DNA from 4 places in the Mycobacterium montefiorense genome. Region 3 is predicted to be linked to each of the others. Evidence: riboswitches for the same ligand, from Rfam matches in the RefSeq annotation. Region 3 holds a riboswitch; each other region holds the start of a gene.
What was found. Region 3 has a riboswitch for magnesium ahead of H7K34_RS02570 (stealth family protein). Riboswitches for the same ligand answer to the same signal wherever they lie in the genome.
Positions count from the first base shown of each region.

Region 1 (4,991 bases), on a different contig from region 3:
GGCTCGCGTGATCGCTTTAGGGTTAGATTCTCACGCGATATCCATGACAAATTCCAGCCGTGGCCCGGCGATTCTGATTCTGTTCGCAACGCTGATGGCGACCGCGGGTACCGGCATTTCGCTGGTTGCCTTCCCATGGTTGGCGTTACAGCAGCACAACAGCGCCGGCGACGCGTCGGTCGTGGCCGCTGCGATGACACTGCCGATGGTGCTGTCCACGCTGGTCGCCGGTACCGCGGTCGACTTTTTCGGGCGCCGCCGTATTTCGCTGATCTCCGATTCGCTGTCCGGCGCGGCCGTGGCGACCGTCCCGGTGATCGCCTGGCTGTTCGGCGCGGACGCGATCAACGTCGTCGAGCTGGCCGTGCTGGCATTCTTCTCGGCGGCCTTCGACCCGGCCGGGACGACAGCGCGCCAGTCGATGCTGCCCGAAGCCGCCGCCCGCGCCGCCTGGTCGCTGGACCGCACCAACAGCGTCTACGAGGCGATTCTCAACCTGGCCTACATTCTGGGTCCGGGCATCGGCGGTGTGATGATCGCCACCGTCGGTGGCGTCAACACGATGTGGATCACGGCATGCTGTTTCGGGTTGTCGTTCATCGCAATTGGGGCACTACGCCTGGAGGGCACCGGCAAGCCGCACCACACGGTCCGACCACAAGGGTTGATGTCAGGGGTCGCCGAAGGCCTGCGGTTTGTGTGGAACCTGCGGGTGCTTCGAACGCTCGGGTTGGTCGACTTGGTCGTCACCGCGCTGTACCTGCCGATGGAAAGCGTGTTGTTTCCCAAATACTTCAGCGACCGTCATCAACCCGCGGAGTTGGGCTGGGCGTTGATGGCCCTGGGGGTCGGCGGCGTGGTGGGCGCGCTCGGCTATGCCCTGCTCTCGAAATACACCCGGCGGCGCACGGCCGTGCTGACCGCGACGCTCACCTTTGGTGCCGCGTCGGTCGGCATCGCGTTCCTGCCGCCGTTGCCGGTGATCCTGGTGCTGTGCGCGGTGACCGGTTTGGTCTACGGGCCGATTCAACCGATCTACAACTATGTGATGCAGACCCGGGCCCCACACCACCTGCGCGGCCGGGTGGTCGGGGTGATGACGGGGCTTACCTTCGCCGCGGGCCCGTTGGGCTTGCTGGTGGCCGGCCCGCTGGCCGACGCCGCCGGGCTGCGGGTGACGTTCCTGACGTTGGCGGTGCCCATCATCGTGATCGGCCTGATCGCGATCGCGCTGCCGTCGCTGCGTGAACTCGACCGCGCACCCGAGTTTGCTGGCGATAACGAGCCGTAAAATCAGCCCGTGAGCACCACAGTCAATGACGACACCCTGGCCGGCCTGATCGCCGACCTGCCGGATGGGATGGTCGTCACCGACCCCTCCATCACCGACGGCTACCGCCACGATCGCGCTTTCGACCCGTCAGCCGGCACGCCGCTGGCCGTGGTCCGGCCGCGCCGCACCGAAGACGTGCAGAAGGTGTTGCGCTGGGCCACCGCCCATCAAGTGCCCGTCGTACCGCGGGGAGCCGGCAGCGGTTTGTCCGGTGGGGCGACCGCGCTGGCGAACGGGATCGTGTTGTCGACGGAAAAGATGCGCGACATCACCGTCGACCCGGTCACCCGCACCGCGGTATGCCAGCCCGGCCTGCTCAACGCCGAGGTGAAGAAGGCCGTCGCCGGATACGGCCTCTGGTACCCGCCGGACCCGTCGTCATACGAGATCTGCAGCATCGGCGGCAATATCGCCACCAACGCCGGGGGCTTGTGCTGTGTGAAGTACGGCGTCACCACTGATTACGTGCTGGGCATGCAGGTGGTGCTGGCCGACGGCACCGCGGTACGGCTCGGCGGCCCGCGGCTCAAGGACGTCGCGGGCCTGAGCCTGACCAAGCTCTTCGTCGGCAGTGAGGGCACGCTGGGTGTCGTCACGGAAGTGACGCTGCGGCTGCTGCCCGCCCAAAACACCTCCAGCGTCGTGGTGGCCACGTTCGCCTCGCTGGAATCGGCGGTCGACGCGGTGCTCGGGGTCTCGGCGCGGCTGCGGCCCGCGATGCTGGAGTTCATGGATTCGGCGGCGATCAATGCCGTCGAGGACACCTTGCGCATGGACCTGGATCGCGGGGCCGCCGCGATGCTGGTGGCCGCCTCCGACGAGCGCGGCCGCGCCAGCGGTGAGGACGCCGAACTGATAGCGGCGATATTTGCCGAGCACAATGCAACGGACGTTTTCACCACGGACGATCCGGATGAAGGCGAGGCGTTCGTCGCCGCGCGCCGATTCTGCATCCCGGCGGTCGAGGCCAAGGGATCGCTGCTGCTCGAAGACGTCGGGGTGCCGCTTCCGGCGCTGGGCGAGCTGGTCACCGGGATTGCCCGTATCGCCGAGGAACAGGACCTGATGATCTCGGTGATCGCGCACGCCGGCGACGGCAACACTCATCCGCTGATCGTGTACGACGCTGCCGACCCCGCGATGACGCAGCGGGCTCAGCTCGCGTTCGGCGAAATCATGGATCTGGCCACCGGGTTGGGCGGCACAATCACCGGTGAGCATGGCGTCGGGCGACTGAAGCGGCCATGGCTGGACGGCTACCTCGGGCCCGAGGTGGTGGCGCTGAATCAGCGCATCAAGCAGGCGCTCGACCCGCTGGGCATCCTGAACCCCGGCGCCGCGATCTAGTTCCGCGTTGGGGCCTTTGCTGGATATTGCCGCTAGTCGTCCAAGCTCATTTCGTCGGCGGTCCACCGCACCGCGGTGACCTCGGGGGCCTTGATGACGTCGGCGAGAGCGGCTTCGATACGGTGGTCGTCGCGTTCGTCGGCAATCACGGTCGCGGCGATGCGGACACCTTGATCACCGGGCAGGTCGATCGCTGTGATCGATTGCACGGTCAGGCTGGGGCGCGAAATGGCGTCAAACACCAAGCCGCGGATGTGCGCTTCGGCGCGCGTGGCGCAGCGGACCTCGAATCGGTATTCAGCAGAGGCTTTTTCAGTTCCCGGCCCATGATGGTGGTCCAGACGGCGCCCGATCGGTCGCAGGACGATATTGGCGGCGATCACCGCACCCGCGCCGATCACTGCAGGGATTAGCAGCCCGCCGCCGGCCAGCGCGCCCACCGCGGCGGCGGCCCACAAGGTGGCGGCGGTGTTCAGTCCTGAGATGGTGGCACCTTGTTTCATGATGACGCCAGCGCCGAGAAAACCGATACCGGAGGCGACTTGGGCGGCGACGCGGGTGGGGTCGGCGTTGACACCGGTAAACGCGTAGCCACCCATGACGACGAACAGCGTGGCGCCAAGACTGACCAGGGCTGCGGTGCGCAAACCGGCGTTGCGCGATCGCCACTGCCGTTCCAACCCGATAGCTGCGCCCAGGCCAAGTCCTGCGGCGATCCGCACGACGGTGTCCACTGTGTCGATCATGTTGTACTCCTGGTGTTTTCCCGACAGCGTGCTAATCACGTGACGGAAAGGGCGCGTCGGGTGGTGTCTGCGCAGGTTTGGATTTCGCGCACCGCGCCAGGCCGTGTCGGTTGTCGATCGACACTGCACACACCCGGGGGAACCCGGCTGCGACACCCACTCAGCGGTGCATGAGGTGTCCGGATAGACCTATTCGCGGATTGGGATACGGACCACTGCCACTTGCCATTCGGGTCCTCACCTCCCTCCAGCCACGGGGCAGTTCACCACGCCCACACGGTCGTACCTAACTAGCACAGGTGAGAGAGCACACATCTAAGAGATGGTCTCCGCACCCCTCTCGTCAAAGCTTTGGCACTGCACGGCGTATCAGTCTCGCTGAAGCCACTTGGGCTCAACCCTTAAGCCGGGAAGAGCTGTCCTGACCCGGGGCGTCTTTCGACGTTCGGGGTCAGTGGCCTGTATCCGTGCGGACGCCTCACCTATCGAGGTGCTGCGCGAACAAGCCTGGCACACATCAGCTCATCGGGTCAACCCACGGGCGGCGGCTGCCCCGAAGCGGCATGCCGTGACATCGGAAACCGTTCAGTCCCGAACCGAGGTGCCGTTCAGCCCAGCATCGGGGATGCCCTGACCGAGCGCGCACCGGGGCGTGTCAACCTCGACTGCATCATAGGGTGAGTCGGTGCGGACCGTCTCGCCGGTCGCGACAACTGTTGCACCAGAAGGGGTTCGATTCAGAAATCGGGTGATTGCGAATCCACCGGCTCCACGTCGCGGCGATCGGCCACTCCACGACTCCGACGAGCGCCAGCGCACCCAGTCCGGCGTAGTAGAGGTGGCCGGGCAGCCCTAGTGGCACGCCGAGAAGGGCGAGGGTGGGCGGCCCGGTCTCGGCGGCCGGTGTAATCGCGCCAGCGTCGGTGTCGGACTCACTGTAGAGAAAGCTTGACCGGTGCGAGCCCAGCATTGAGAATTGCGGTAGCACCTCGCTAGGTGAGGCGTCCGCACGGATACAGGCCACTGACCCCGAACGTCGAAAGACGCCCCGGGTCAGGACAGCTCTTCCCGGCTTAAGGGTTGAGCCCAAGTGGCTTCTGCGGCTGGATTTTTCGGTCGCGAATACGGCGTGCAGTGCCAAAGCTCTGACGAGAGGGGTGCGTGCTCAGCCGGTTCGGCTCGGCGCAACACCCCGTGTGCTGTGAGTTGACGCCCGCGTGCGTCCCGGCTGCGAGGAGGTGGGGAATCACCATTGGATAAAAGTAATAAACCGCCGTCCGCGGATTCGGTACTGTCCCCACTTTGCCGCGGGCCTATTTCGTCGTGCGGATCCTGAACGCCGTTCTCCATCAACCTGTTACGGTTGCGCTTCGTTGGGGTGCCAGACGGCGCAGACGGTTCTGGGCCACCTGGCGCACCCTTGCCTTGGCAACCCCGAATCGGCCAGTGCTGTCCCGCCGCGTAAGGCTGGGCTGCTCACCTTGCGCGGCTAACCACGCCCGCAGAAAGGATTCACAGATGCACAGCGCCGTGCGGCATACAGCTTCGTCGCCCGCAATCGAAAG
Region 1 covers NZ_JACKVL010000007.1:339,499-344,489, reverse strand. Annotated here, with positions in the region: gene H7K34_RS06225 (multidrug efflux MFS transporter Tap) at 44-1,291, shown strand; gene H7K34_RS06220 (FAD-binding oxidoreductase) at 1,361-2,680, shown strand; gene H7K34_RS06215 (MgtC/SapB family protein) at 2,713-3,426, opposite strand; M-box (ykoK) riboswitch at 3,755-3,923, opposite strand; gene H7K34_RS06210 (hypothetical protein) at 4,097-4,396, opposite strand; M-box (ykoK) riboswitch at 4,408-4,590, shown strand.
Region 1: linked by a shared signal. The riboswitch ahead of H7K34_RS06215 (MgtC/SapB family protein) and the one ahead of H7K34_RS02570 (stealth family protein) in region 3 are both predicted to bind magnesium.

Region 2 (4,991 bases), on a different contig from region 3:
TTCCCGGCTACGTTTCCCTGCGGTGAAGGCAGCGATCTGGCCGGGGTGGTGACGGAGACCGGGCCCGGGGTCACCGAATTCGCGGTCGGAGAAGAGGTTTTGGGCTTCAGCTTCCGGCGATCCAGCCATGCCACCCACGCTGCCGTCCCGGTCGATCAGCTGATCCGCAAGCCTTCCCAATTAAGTTGGGAAGCAGCGGGTTCGCTTTACGTCGTCGGCGCGACGGCATACGCGGCGGTCCGTGCGGTCGCGCCGCGGGCGGGCGAGACCGTCGCCGTGTCGGCGGCCGCCGGCGGCGTCGGCAGTCTTGTCGTCCAGCTGCTGATCCTGCTCAAGGCCCGAGTGCTCGGCATCGCCGGAGAGGGCAACGCCGACTGGCTGCGAGCACACGGCGTGATCCCGATCAGCTACGGCGACGGCCTGGCCGAGCGCCTGCGTGAGGCTGCGTGAGGCTGCGCCGAACGGAATCGACGCGTTCATCGACCTGTTCGGTCCGGACTACGTTCAGCTAGCCGTGGATCTGGGAGTGGCACCGCAGCGCATCGACACGATCATCTCTTTCCAGAAGGCGAGCGAAGTCGGCGCCAAGACTGAAGGCAGCACCGACGCGTCCACACCGGAAGTGCTCACCGAGATCGCCGAACTGATAGCCGGCGGCGCGGTCGATTTCGACATCGCCGCCGGCTATCCGTTGGATCGGGTGGCCGACGCCTTCGAGGAACTCGAACACCGGCACACGCACGGAAAGATCGTTCTGCTACCCAACGGTTCGCGGTAATCGTCAGCCGACGCCGACCTCAACGAGCTTGACGATCGCAAATACCACCGCCAGCACCAGGTAACCGCGCAGGATCAACAGTCCTGCCCGGCGAGGCGGCGAAATAACCGGGCGGGCAAGGGAAGCAAGGTTGGGGGTGTGCCAGTTCAGCCGATCCTTTTGGCGCCGAGCTCGGCGCTCGGCGCGCGCGAGTTTCGACTCGTGCGGATCGCTGGATCGGCGAGCGCCGATGATCGCCAGAGCACCGCCGATGACGCCCGCTGCGACGCCGGCACCGAGCCCTCCCTCGAGGGTGGCCGTGGACATGTCCGGGAAGAACGTCGCCGCCGTCAACGCCAGCGACAACAGCACCAGCGACCACACGATGGCCCACGCAACGATGTTCTGCCGCAGCGTGTTTACCCACGGCCCCAGGATCGCCCGGTCGTTGCAGAGCAAAACCAGGAACACCGTTGCCGAGGGCAACAGGATGCCGGCAAACGCCTGCACGCCCTGCGTGATCAGCCCGAGGATGTGATCGGGGCTGAACGCCACCGCGGCCGACACACCAAGCAGGAGCGCGTAGCCGCCGTAGAACCACGGCGCCTCGCTGATTTTCCAGTGCAGGGAGTGCCGCTTGCCCATCGCGTCACCGATCGCATAGGTAGTGGCCAGCCCAACCGCGTTGGCCCCGATCAACGAACCGTCCAGCAAGATGATCGCGAACAGCGCCCCCACCGGGTGGTGCAGGCTGCTCGCGACCGCGCCGGCGTCGGTGAAGCTGCCGGCAACCCCGGATCCGGGCAGGCCGAAGGCGGTGACAGCCATCAGCGCCGTCCCCCCGGCAATGACCACGACGATGCCGATGATCAAATCGGCTCGCGCGTACGGAATCCAGCGTGCGGTGATGCGCTTGTCCACCACGTTGGACTGCTGGAAGAACAACTGCCAGGGTGCCACCGTGGTCCCCACAATCGCGATGATCAACAGCAGGACCGTGGAGTTCAATCCACCCGGAATGTGCGGGATTAGGCCGCCACCAGTGGTTTTCGGACTCGGGTGCACCATCAGCACCATTGGGATCATCACAACGTTCACGGCTATCAGCAGGAACATCAGCCCTTCCCAGCGCCGAAACGAGCCGCCAGCCACCACAGCGAACAGCAGTACGGCAGCGGCGGGGATCGCCACTATCTTCGGACAGCCCAGGAATCCCAATGACAGCGCGACACCGATGAATTCGGTGACGATCGTTAGGGCATTCAGAACCAGCAGATCACCGACGCTGAAAGCGCCCCAGAACTTGCCGAACCGCTCGAAGATCAGGCGCGCGTGACCTACGCGGGCGACCGCGCCTAACCGCAGCACCATCTCCTGGTTCACGTACAGCACCGGAATCAGCAATGCCAGGGACCACAACAGGTTCATCCCGTAGTCCTGACCGGCTTGCGCGTAGGTCGCGACACCGCCGGCGTCGTTGTCGCCCACCATGACGATCAATCCGGGACCAGTGATCACCAGCAGGGTGCGCAACCGCCGCCAGCGGCCGCTGAACGAGCCGGTCTCGTCGCGCTTGATGCGACCGAACGCACCGACGATGTCACCGGTGTGCGCGGAATCCAGGGTGGCTTGCCCGGAAGTGTCCGGGCTTACAGCGCCGGTAGTGCGGGACGGGGGGGAGGTCAAAGTCATGGCGTTCTCGCTATCAGTAGTCGGGCTACACAGATCGGGTGTTGAACGCGCCCCAGCGGCGGGTGAGCAACCCGCTCCCGCCGCTGGGACCGTTAGGCGCAACGAATCATCGGTAGTTGACCGCACTGCCCGATGACGCTGCACCCGGCGCGGCCGAGAGCACACCGATCGGCGTCAGCGACGCGTACAGGTTCGCCCGCTCTTCGGGTGTCGGAATGTGCATGGCGGACAACCTGTTTGTCAGCAGCCGACCCGCACGTAGCATCGACCGTCCGCGCAGCGTTGCCCGTCCGCGCAGCATTCCACGACCGTTAATACGGTGCACAACAACAAAAGTCATGGTCTTCCCCTTTTCGGAAGGCCGATTCGGCTCGTCAGCGCGCCGAGCATTCGCTAGTGCCGCCACCGTCAATACGGTTGTGGGACAGCAAATCCAAAGAGCTGCGTGAGCAGAAAGAAACGCCGGAACCGGATCGGATCAAGATGGATTTTGGATACCAACTATCGCCGGGACTCATCTCGCCCTCACCTCCTCACGGCCATGACACACGAGGGTGTCGTCACATCACACGCAAAAGACGAACGAATGGCCGGACCATGCGCCGACCAGGCCGCACCCCTCTCGTCGGAGCTTCGGCACTGCACGGCGTATCTGGACCATGTCCAGAAGCCACTTGGGCTCAACCCTTGGGTCCGGGAAGAGCTGTCCTGACCCGGGGCGTCTCTCGACGTTCGGGGTCAGTGGCCTGTGTCCGTGCAGACGCCTCACCTACCGAGGTGCTTGCCCGTACATGCTGGCACTAGGACCCACCGCTCGTCAAACGTCTTTGCAGACTTTTTACACCAGGCGTGGCACGTGTCACATTTACCGATCGTCGAGCTCTGCACGGCTGAACATCGCCGAGGAATACCCTCGTGGGCATGGCCACGTCCTTGCAAGACCCTCGCGTCGAGTCGGTGCTCGACCGGATGTACACCGAAACCAAGAACCAGATGTCGCTGCTGCGTGAGCGGCATGGTCAGTTCGATCGACCGATGACCACAGCGGAACGCGCCGAGGCGATGAGCGAGTTCTACATCCCGGTGACTCCCGAGGCCGGGCGGCTGCTGTACGCGCTGATCCGGGCTACCCGTCCGACGACCGTTGTCGAATTCGGAATGTCTTTCGGTATCTCCGCCATTCATCTTGCGGCGGCGGTACGCGACAACGGTGTCGGGCGCGTGGTGACCACGGAACTCAGTGCGAGCAAGATAGCCGCCGCAAAGAAGACGTTCGCGGAGACCGGCTTAGACGACGTGATCACCATTCTCGAGGGAGATGCGCTGACCACGCTGGAGGCGGTGGACGGGCCGGTCGAATTCGTCTTGCTCGACGGCTGGAAAGATCTCTACCTTCCGGTCATCAAAATGCTCGAGCCCCGGCTTACCACAGGCGCTTTGGTCGTTGCCGACAATGCCAGCTCGTCGGATATGGCTCCCTATCTCGATCGTGTTCGCGATGCCGCCAACGGCTACATCAGCTTCAATTTTCTGGTCCGGGAAAGCGACAGCATGGAAATCAGCTGCCGCACTGACGACTAGGCGTCTAGCGCAGTGACTCTTCCAGCCAGGGCGTCAGCCACTTGACCCCTTCCGGGGTGAGATGGACGCCGTCGCTGCGTACCTTGATGCCGTCGACCTTGGCGCTGTAAACACCGTCGGGGCAAAGCTTTTTGTTCAGATCCAAGATCGAAACATTCGGATGCTGCGCAACGGTATTGCGCAGCATGGTGTTCCATTGGTTGACCCGGTCCGGTTGGTCCTCTGGGTATAACCGGCCATCCGGTTTCTCGCCGCCCCGGCTGTAGGGCACCGTGGCGACCACCACTCGAACTCCGCTCGCGCTCACGATGTTCAGTGCTCGCTCTAACTCGCCGTTGAGATAGGCGTCGAAGGTCGGATCACCGATGTGGGTCCACTGCCCTTCGTTGACGCGGTCCACCGTTTCCCACCGGCCGATGATCAGCAGTGCGACATCCGGCTGATCCTGGCTGACCTGCGTTGCCCATCGGCCCGGCCACGTGTCGCATTCCGCCCGCTGATCCAGGGTTTGGCCGATGTAGCGATACGGTGTACCGCGCACCAGGCTGCATCCGATGACAGTGTGGTCGAGGAACGCGAATCCGGGCGTCGGCGGAAGATAGTGCATCCAGGTCCAGCCGATCGAATCACCGAATACCGAAACGGTGAACGGCCGGTTGGGGTTTCGCGGGCCGACCGGGCGAGCGCCACCCGGCGGCACCGAGGACACCGCCGCGACCGACGAAACGCCGGGGTGCAGGCCGTTCTCACGTAGACCGGTTCCGGTGCCGACCGGAATCACCAGCATCGTAATCGCGGCGGCGCTGGCCACGGTGGCGGCGGCCAGCGGCAACAACGCGACCCGGGCCGGCCGCCAGCGGCGGACGGGTTGTTCGATCAGCCAGTACGACGCGCCGGCCACCGCGAGCGTGAGCCCGCACCGGGCGGCGAACAGCGGCAATCCGGACCATCCGGTGCGTTC
Region 2 covers NZ_JACKVL010000017.1:752,751-757,741, forward strand. Annotated here, with positions in the region: partial or broken gene H7K34_RS23510 (NADP-dependent oxidoreductase) at 1-778, shown strand, start outside; gene H7K34_RS23515 (NRAMP family divalent metal transporter) at 782-2,449, opposite strand; gene H7K34_RS23520 (hypothetical protein) at 2,556-2,789, opposite strand; M-box (ykoK) riboswitch at 3,060-3,233, opposite strand; gene H7K34_RS23525 (O-methyltransferase) at 3,371-4,030, shown strand; gene H7K34_RS23530 (acyltransferase family protein) at 4,035-4,991, opposite strand, start outside.
Region 2: linked by a shared signal. The riboswitch ahead of H7K34_RS23520 (hypothetical protein) and the one ahead of H7K34_RS02570 (stealth family protein) in region 3 are both predicted to bind magnesium.

Region 3 (4,991 bases):
AAGCTGCGCTGCCTGGTTGAGCCGTTGGCCGATCGCCTTGGAGCTGAGGTCATCTGGGTGATGGGTAACCACGACAACCGAGCGGCACTGCGCGAGCATCTGTTGCGCGAGGCTCCGACGATGGCGCCGATGGACCGGGTGCACGATATCGCGGGTTTGCGGGTAATCGTCTTGGACACTTCGGTTCCCGGCTACCATCACGGGGAGATCGCGCCGGCGCAGTTGCAGTGGCTCGCGGCGCAGCTGGCCGAACCCGCCCCCTTCGGCACCATCCTCGCGATGCATCACCCGCCGATTCCCTGCGTGCAGGACCTCTCCGTCATGGTAGAGCTGCGCGATCAAGGCCCACTTGCCGCGGTTCTGCGTGGCACCGATGTGCGCAGCATCCTCGCCGGACACCTGCACTACTCGACCTCGGCGACCTTTGCCGGCATTCCTGTTTCGGTTGCCTCGGCCAGCTGCTATTCCCAGGACCTTCTGACGGCGGGGACCCGGGGTCGCGATGGTGCACAGGCATTCAATCTCGTGCACTGCTACCCAGAAACTGTGGTGCACACCGTTATTCCGCTGGCCAGCGGTCCCACTGTGGGACGGTTCGTACGGCCGGCGGCCGTGCGCCAAGAACTCGCCGACGCCGGGGTGAGTATTCTTCCGGCCAGCCGGATACCGCGCATCGCACATCAGCTCGCGCGCACATGGCCAGCTGCCAGCCGACGCACGGACTAACGCACCTTCACTCGCCGCCGATTTTCAGTCGTCTTCGGCTCCTCGCTCCCACGGCGCGGGCACCGGGAAGTACCGGTCCAGAAACTCGCCGACAACATGCGCCCGCTCGCCCATGCTCACTTCCGGGAAGCTGCCATCGTTGAGGCAGAAGAAGTCGAACTTGCGCTTCCTCAGCAGCTGCGGCAATTTGGCCAGCCCCGACCGCATTGTGGTGTCGACGTAGAGCACCTTGGCGCACTCGTGCTGAACCGCACGGCCAGTCATCAATGCGTAGTAGTGGTACAGCGAATTGGTCACCGAGATGTCGGTGCTGGCGCGAAAGCGACTCGCTTGAGTGCGCGCGAACTCCTGCGGAAACTCACGCTCGAGTTCCAGCAACACGCTCTTGCGCAGCGGGGCAGCGCTGTGCTCGAGGTGGCGCGTGATGACCTTCCCGAACTTGTCCCACAGCAACTGCCGGTTGACGCGCGCTGCGTTCTCGAAGCCGCTGCGCTCCGGATGGTTGGCGCCAAGTCCGATGCGCGTGCCCGCTTCGATGAACTTCGTGACGCCTCCCGGCGAGAAGAACATTGTGGGTGAAACGGGCCGGCCGAAGAACATGTCATCGTTCGAGTAGAGGAAATGCTCTGCCAGACCTGGGATGTGGTGCAGCTGGCTCTCGACCGCGTGGCTGTTGTACACCGGCAACGCCGACAGATCGGTGAAGTGATCCTCGGCGCGCACGATGGTGACCTTCGGGTGGGCGGCGAGCCACCTGGGAACCGGCGAATCCGTCGCGACGAAAATCCGTCGCACCCATGGGGCGAAGGCGTGCACCGAGCGCAGCGCGTACTTCAATTCGTCGATCTGACGGATGCGCGCATCGGCTTCATCGCCTTCGCCGACAACCTGCCCCGCCATCGCCGCCGCGCGCCGTGCGCAGAACTCCGGGTCGTTGCCGTCCACCCAGGAGAACACCATGTCGATGTCGAACGTCACGTCGCCGGCGTGGGGGGCGAACATGCCGTCGATCGTCCGCCACGTGCGGCCGAACATATCGACGGTGGTGTACGCGATGTCGGCGAGCACCAACACCTTGCGCGTGAGCGAATTCTCGATCGGACAAATCGCCTGCATCCCATCGAAGACCCAGAACTGCAGCTCGACCCCGGCAGACGCGCCGTAACGCAGCCCAAAACGCGGGCATTCCCGGTGGCGAAACACCCGCAGCAACCGCGGGTCCGGGTCTGCCGACAGCAGGCCATCACCCAGGTACACCGAGCGGCGCCCGGTCCCGTCGAGGATCTTGGCGCGCAGCGGCACTTCAAGACATGCGGACATCAGAGTCTCGGCGACCCGGGCGCGCAACGCGATGTCCACGACAAGCGCCGGGCGGCCGTCCGCACCGCGGATCAGAACGAAAGGGACGCCCGCCATGTTCAGTTCGTCGCAGACGAACAACAGGTCGGCCAACATCGCCTCATACGGAGTCAGGCGCACCTCATCGGCCGAGCTGATTGAGCCCGCCCGGGGGGCGACATCGACCAATCTGGTCATGGGAACACCTGCCTTCCAGAGTCAATACGGGTCACGACATGCACAAAGAGGGAACCCGCGAAGCGGAATAGCAGGCGATGCTGCCCCCACACGTTGAGCTTCGGCACTGAACGACGTATCCCCGGGAGCCGGGAAAGCCACTTGGGACCACCCCTTAAGCCGGGGAGATCTGTCCTGATCTTGGGCGTCTCTCGACGTCGTGAGATCAGTGGCCTGTGTTCGTTCAGGAGCCTCGCCTAACGAGGTGCCTCAGCAGGCTAGCTCCGTTTCAGGCTTCCGGCAACACGCTTTTGCGTGCGAAGACGCAGCCGAAGCGCGCGGTGCGGCTCAAGTCCCACGTCACGCCCGCCTCCACAGTCACCTCGCGCTTAGCCGCGCGTCGGCTACTCGGACGGCTCTTCGGGCGCCGAGGTGCCCTTGTCAGGCGACTTGGAGACCGATTTGGGCAGTAGCACCTCGAGGGCGGGTCCCGTCATCCGCCGGAACGCGCGCCGCGGCCGGTTGGCGTCCAGGATGGCGACCTCGAGATTGGCTACGTCCAGTGCAGGCTGGTCGCCGTTCGAGGAGTCGGCGCTGCCGGCCCGCAGCGCGTCGATCGCGATCCCCAAAGCTTCGCGCAGGTCGGCGTTTTCGGCGTACGACTCCTTGAGCGCGGTCGTGATCGGCTCTGTGGTCCCGCCCATCACCACGAAGTGCGGCTCGTCGGCGATGGACCCGTCGTAGGTGATCCGGTACAACTCAGGCGGTTTCGTCTCGCCGTAGTGCGCAACCTCGGCGACGCACAGCTCGACCTCGTAGGGCTTGGCTTGCTCGGTGAAGATGGTGCCGAGGGTCTGCGCGTAGACGTTGGCCAGCTGCCGGCCGGTGACATCGCGGCGGTCGTAGGCGTAGCCGCGGGTGTCGGCGAACTGAATGCCCCCACGGCGCAGATTGTCGAATTCGTTGAACTTGCCCGCAGCCGCAAAGCCGACACGGTCGTAGAGTTCGCTGATCTTCTGCAGCGAGCGCGACGGATTCTCCGCGACGAAAAGCACGCCGCCGGAGTAGGCCAGCGCCACCACGCTGCGGCCCCGCGCGATGCCCTTGCGCGCGAGCTCGCTGCGCTCACGCATCGCCTGCTCAGGCGAGATGAAATACGGGAAGCTCACTTCTCACCGCCATCCGGACCGAAAGTGTCAGCGCGCGAGCGGCTTTCGATGACCTCCCGGGCTAGTTCGGCGATCCGGCTCTCGGGCACGTCGACTGCTCCTTCGGCACCGATGGTGACCGCCGTGGGGAAGATGCCGCGAACCAGATCCGGTCCGCCGGTGGCGGAATCGTCGTCGGCGGCGTCGTAGAGCGCTTCCACGGCGACTCGCACCGCGGAATCGGCGTCGGCGACTCGGGAATACAGCTTCTTGATCGAGGACTTGGCGAAGATCGACCCCGACCCCACCGACTGGTATCCCTCTTCCTCGATGTTCCAGCCACCCGCCGCGTCGAACGACACTATGCGCCCGGCGCTTTCGGGATCGGCCGCGTGGATGTCGTAGCCCGCCAGCAGCGGCAGGGCCACCAGCCCCTGCATCGCGGCGGCGAGGTTGCCGCGCACCATGATCGCGAGCCGGTTTACCTTGCCGGCGAAGGTGAGCGGTACGCCTTCCAACTTCTCGTAGTGCTCGAGCTCCACGGCATAGAGGCGGGCGAATTCGACCGCGATCGCGGCCGTGCCGGCGATGCCGGTCGCGGTGTAGTCGTCGGTGATGTAGACCTTTTTGACGTCGCGGCCGGCGATCATGTTGCCCTGCGTGGAGCGCCGGTCACCGGCGATGAGCACACCGCCGGGATATTTCAGGGCGACGATCGTGGTGCCGTGCGGCAGGTGTCCGGCGTCACCACCGGATTGACCTCCACCGCCACCCAGCACTGCGGGTAGCAATTCCGGCGCCTGGCGGCGCAACAGGTCGGCGAACGAAGACGTGTTTACAGCAGAGAATCCGGGTAGTGACGAGTTAGTGGGCAGGCGATCGGGGAAAGACCAGGTCACTGTCCGCCCTTTTGGACGTACGCACGAACGAAGTCCTCCGCGTTTTCCTCAAGGACGTCGTCAATCTCGTCGAGCAAGTCGTCGGTCTCCTCGGTCAGTTTCTCGCGACGCTCTTGACCCGCGGCTGTGGTGCCAACGACGTCGTCGCCGCCGCCTCCGCCACGCTTGGTCTGCTCCTGCGCCATCGCCGCCTCCTGCTTCGTCTGGGCTGTTCACTGGCCGCTTAAACATGCCCGCTGGTATCTCTACCCTACCGGTCGAACCCGACGTTCTTCGGTTAACAAGCCTCAGCTCGTCAGTTGTTCCACCAGTTCGACGGCACTGTCAACGGAGTCCAGCAAGGCCCCGACATGCGCCTTGCTGCCCCGCAGCGGCTCCAGCGTCGGAATGCGCACCAGCGAATCGCCACCGAGATCGAAAATCACCGAGTCCCAACTGGCTGCGGCGATGTCGCCCCCGAACCTGCGCAGGCACTCGCCGCGGAAATACGCGCGGGTGTCGGTCGGCGGATTGTCGACCGCCTCGATCACCTGGTGCTCGCTGACCAGACGCTTCATCGAGCCACGCGCCACCAGCCGGTTGTACAGGCCCTTGTCCAGCCGGACATCGGAATACTGCAGGTCGACAAGGTGCAGTCGGGGTGCCGACCAGGCCAGGTTCTCGCGCTGCCGGAAACCCTCGAACAGTCGCAGCTTGGCCGGCC
Region 3 covers NZ_JACKVL010000006.1:149,876-154,866, reverse strand. Annotated here, with positions in the region: gene H7K34_RS02575 (phosphodiesterase) at 1-726, shown strand, start outside; gene H7K34_RS02570 (stealth family protein) at 751-2,262, opposite strand; M-box (ykoK) riboswitch at 2,341-2,513, opposite strand; gene prcA (proteasome subunit alpha) at 2,646-3,410, opposite strand; gene prcB (proteasome subunit beta) at 3,407-4,288, opposite strand; gene H7K34_RS02555 (ubiquitin-like protein Pup) at 4,285-4,473, opposite strand; gene dop (pup deamidase/depupylase) at 4,576-4,991, opposite strand, start outside.

Region 4 (4,991 bases), on a different contig from region 3:
ATGAAATCACCCGGGTAGTGAGTGTCGAACCAGTTCGCGTTCTCGAACGGGAAGTGCACCTGGGCGTACGGCATCGAGCCCGAGTCGAACCAAACGTCGAGCACGTCGGGGATGCGCCGCATCGTGCTGTTTCCGGTCGGATCATCGGGGTTGGGCCGGGTGAGCTCGTCGATATAAGGGCGGTGCAAATTGGTGGGCCGCACCCCGAAGTCGCGCTCGAGTTCGTCGAGGCTGCCGTAGACGTCGATGCGTGGATAGGCGGGGTCGTCGGACTTCCAAACCGGAATAGGGGTGCCCCAGTAACGATTTCGCGAAATCGACCAGTCGCGGGCGCCCTGCAGCCACTTGCCGAACTGGCCGTCCTTGACGTGCTCTGGGTACCAGGTGATCTCCTGGTTCAGTTCCACCATGCGATCCCGGAATTCAGTGACCGCGACGAACCACGACGACACCGCCCGGTAGATGAGCGGATTGCGGCATCGCCAGCAGTGCGGATAGGGGTGCTCGTAGGTTTCGTGACGAACCAGTACCGGCTGGTTCACCGCGACCGGCCCGCTCTGGTTCTTCAGGTCGCGGATGATGTTCGGGTTCGCGTCAAAGACGTGCTGCCGCTGGTAATCCGGGACCGTAACGTCGAAGCGGCCCTTGGAGTCGACCGGGGTGACCGGCAAGATGCCCACCTTGTCGGTGGTCGCCATGTCGTCCTCACCGTAGGCCGGCGCCATGTGCACGATTCCGGTGCCGTCCTCGGTGGTCACGAAGTCGCCCGGCAGCACCTGAAATGCTTCTGCTCTCCCCGGTTCCCCGGCCATGAAATACGGGAACGGGGGCAGGTAGCGGGTGCCCAGCAGGTCGACGCCGAGATGGGTGCCGAGGATTTCGGGTTCTTCGCCGATTTCGCGGGCATAGGCGGCCAGCCGCGCCTCGGCCAGCACGAACCGCCGATCCCCCACCTTCACCTGCGCGTAGGCCACGTCCGGGTTGACGGCAACGGCCAGGTTCGACGGCAGGGTCCACGGTGTCGTGGTCCACACCAGCAGGTAGGCGCCGTCCAGCTCGCCACCGGTCACCTTGAAGCCCACGGTTAGGGCCGGGTCCTGGCGGCTCTGGTACACGTCGTCGTCCATCCGCAATTCGTGATTGGACAACGGGGTTTCGTCGCGCCAGCAGTACGGCAGCACCCGGTAGCCCTCGTAGGCCAGGCCCTTGTCCCACAGCTGTCTGAACGCCCAGAGCACCGACTCCATGTACGGCAGATCAAGCGTCTTGTAGTCGTTGTCGAAGTCGACCCAGCGGGCCTGACGCGTGACGTAAGCCTGCCATTCGCCGGTGTAGCGCAACACCGATTCCTGGCAGGCTTCGTTAAACGCCGCGATGCCCATGTCGTCGATCTGGGACTTGTCGGTGATGCCGAGTTGGCGTTCGACTTCGAGTTCGGCGGGCAGCCCGTGGGTATCCCAGCCGAAGCGGCGGTCCACCTTGTATCCGCGCATCGTGCGGTACCGCGGGACAATGTCTTTCACATAGCCGGTGAGCAGGTGCCCATAATGCGGCAACCCGTTGGCGAACGGCGGCCCGTCATAGAACACATACTCTTCGGCGCCGTCACGCCGTGCGACGCTGGCCCGAAAGGTGTCGTCGCGAGCCCAGTAGTCGAGAACATCGACTTCGAGTGCGGGGAAGTCGGGGGCCCCACCGGGGAGCTTGGGATAAGCCCTGGCGTCAGCGTTTTCGGTCACGGTGCGCGTCGTCTCCTGCGTGCCTACGGTCAGGCCGGGGACGACGACGCGCTACCTGCGCGAGCACCGCGGTACCACCCCGCTTGCCGCGCTCACGCACGGCCGCTCGATAGTGGCTGTGACGGGCCTACCCGTTCGGGTCTACTGGGCCTGGCGGCTGTTCTTCCGAAGGCTCCCCGGTGATGGCCGGATCGGTGCCGTTAGGAAGATTCTACGGACCACTGCAAATCAAGAACTTCCGGCTCCAAGGGGCAAGCTGGCCGGCCAACCGGCCTGCGGTCGACTAGCCCCTTGGAGCCATCGGACTGGGTGCATCCATCCGATCAAGCCCGGACTTCGAGCAGCCCAACACGCAGCAGGGCCGCGTACACGTGACGCACCGGAACGGTCAGCAACAGCGCCACGCCGTCCACCACCGGGTCGTGGCCGATGCCGAACGGCAGCGCGTCGGCGCGGCGCGCCGCCTTCTTGGGTGCGGCAGCCCGCGTGGGGGTCATGTCGGGCACCACGTGCAGGTTGCGGGCGGGTGCTACGGCTACTACTTCGTCGAACAGTGCTGCGGTCATGATCGTCTCCTGACGGAATCGCAGACGGGTACTGACTGGACTGAGGTGTCCGTCCCGTAGTAGTTCCGATCCGAGAACGCTTGAGCGGCAAGCCGATTAACGTTATGCGGTGACTTAGCCGAGGGCGTCGAGCCGGAGGCCGGATCGGGACGGAACGGAGCCCGGATTTCGCTCCGGACTGCCACTGGAACTCACGAGTCCCTCACCTCCTCTACGGCCACGACGCGTGCGGTTTACCCACGTCTAGTGCGCGCACCAAAAGGAGTTCAGAATCCGGCGACCGCCAGAAATCCGCACCCCTCTCGTCAGAGCTTTGGCACCACACGACGTGTCCGGAAATTCGGAAGCCACTTTGGCTCAACCCTTAAGCCGGGAGGAGCTGTCCTGACCCGGGGCGTCTTTCGACGTTCGGGGTCAGTGGCCTGTGTTCGTGTAGCCGCCTCACCTAACGAGGTGCTGCTGCCATCCTCCACGAGGGGCCCAATCGGGTCAATCCGTTCCGGCGCGTGTCGGGCAAGTTCTGGGCGTCTTCACAGGTTTCCATCAGCTCTTCCGGTGCTGAACTGCGCAAATGCTATGACCTGAGCGGCTGTGGCATGGTTCACAGCCGCGGCACGCTTGGTCGCCGCACGCGAGGCTACATCCATTCCGGAACGCCCGGTCGCCTGGTCAATCGTCGGCCAAGTTTTCCAGCCGTCCGATGGTTTCGGCGAACTCTTCGATCATGTCGAGCATGACCTTTCGGGTCGGCCGGACCCGGTCGAGCGAACCGACCACCTGGCCGACGAAATAGGTTGCCAGCTCACGAGCCTTGGTGCCGGGATGAGCGGCCGCCTGGTTGATACGCATCTGAGGTTCGGTCACCAGGGTCGTCTACAGCGGCATACCAAGAGGCGCCGGGTTTTCGGGCCGCTCCCATTCCTCGGTCCAGGCCGTTCGCAGCATCCGCGCCGGTTTGCCGGTCATCGACCGCGATCGCACCGTGTCCGAAGAACTGGCGGCCAGGAACTTCTCCTTGACCACCGGATCCGTCTCGGCCTCCTCGGTGGTCAGCCAGACCGAGCCGCACCACACGCCCTCGGCACCCAGCGCCAGCGCCGCGGCGATCTGGCGGCCGCGGGCGATCCCGCCCGCAGCCAGCACCGGGACCGGTGCGACCGCGTCGACGACTTCGGGAACCAGGACCATGGTCGCCACCTCGCCGGTATGACCGCCCGCCTCGGTGCCCTGCGCAACGATCAGATCGACTCCGGCCGCGGCGTGTCGTCGCGCGTGCGCGGTGGTGCCGGCCAGCGCCGCCACCAACACGTCGTGGCCGTGCGCGCGTTCGACGAGGTCGGCAGGCGGCGGCCCGAGCGCGCTGGCGATCAACCGGATGTCATGGGCAAAGGCGACTTCGAGCAGCGGCTCATACCCCTTGGGCGAGATGTTGAGGCCGCCGGCGGATGCACGCGGCGGTTCGGCCGGCGCGCTGATGCCGTACCGGGCGAGCAAGTCTTCGACGAACGCGCGGTGCTCCTCCGGAAGCAGGTCCCTGACCTGTTTCGCGTCGATGCCGCCTTGCTCGGCGCCGACGTATTTGGGCGGCAGCAGCAGGTCGACCCCGTAGGGCTTGCCGCCGGTCTGCTCCTCGATCCAGGCCAGCTCGCTGCTCAGCCGCTGCGGGCTGTGCGCGACCGCCCCGAGGACGCCGAATCCACCCGCGTTGGTGACCGCGGCGACGACATCGCGACAGTGGCTGAAGGCGCATATCGGGAACTCCACACCGAGCAGCTCGGCGACTCTGGTCCGCATGTCACGACGCTATGAGTTATTGCCTGACATGGCAATCAACTCGCGGGTGCACACCCGTCGGGCGGCCAGCCCGACACGCCGTCCTCCAACGGGACTTCGAGGCTCTGCAGAATCGACGAGACCATTCGCCACGCGCTGATCGCGGTGACGAGCACCACGAGAATCGTTTTGTCGCTGTGCAATTCACGTTCGCAAGCCGCCCAGCTTTCAGCACTCACCGCGCCGTGGCGCACCACGTCGTCGGTGGCCGCCAGCACCGCACGCTCGGTGGGGCCGAATGCGTCGTGCTGTTGCCAGTCGCGCACGCCGACCAGGTCTTCGGCCGTCACGCCCAACCGGGTCGCGACGCGCCAATGCTGGGTCCATTCGTATTCGCATGCGGTGAGCCACCCGATCCGCATGATTATCAGTTCCCGTAACCGCGCGTCGAGGGAACCGTGCCACAGCATGGTGGCGAGCAGGTCGTTGACCGCACGCGCGAGCTGCGGATGGTTGAGCAACACCTGGAAGATGCTGAGTTCGGCCATGTAATCGGGAACGGCCGCCTCGTCGGCGGCGGCCTTGGCCTCACCGATCGGCAATCCGGGCACGCGGGCTGATTTCATCGTGTGAACACTCCGGTCTACTGGCGCAACATCTTCGCGTTCACCGGCAATGGTAGCCAGCTGCACGCCAGGCGCCTTGCGGGCGCGGTGCGTGCCGGGTTCGACTACAGCAATCCCACCAGCTGCAGGTCGGTGACGTACTTGATGATGACCGGTGCCGAGATGTGCGGGATGTCATTATCCGGGCCGATTTTCGCTTCCTGCACCGCGGCGCGGAAACGGTCGGTCGGCGCAAACGATCCACGGGTCGGCTCGAGCGCCTGTATCTGGTCGGGATTGTGCAGCAT
Region 4 covers NZ_JACKVL010000013.1:983,551-988,541, reverse strand. Annotated here, with positions in the region: gene ileS (isoleucine--tRNA ligase) at 1-1,739, opposite strand, end outside; gene H7K34_RS18065 (Rv1535 family protein) at 2,063-2,305, opposite strand; M-box (ykoK) riboswitch at 2,596-2,765, opposite strand; partial or broken gene H7K34_RS18060 (NAD(P)H-dependent flavin oxidoreductase) at 2,975-4,099, opposite strand; gene H7K34_RS18055 (carboxymuconolactone decarboxylase family protein) at 4,135-4,704, opposite strand; partial or broken gene H7K34_RS27065 (thioester reductase domain-containing protein) at 4,809-4,991, opposite strand, start outside.
Region 4: linked by a shared signal. The riboswitch ahead of H7K34_RS18065 (Rv1535 family protein) and the one ahead of H7K34_RS02570 (stealth family protein) in region 3 are both predicted to bind magnesium.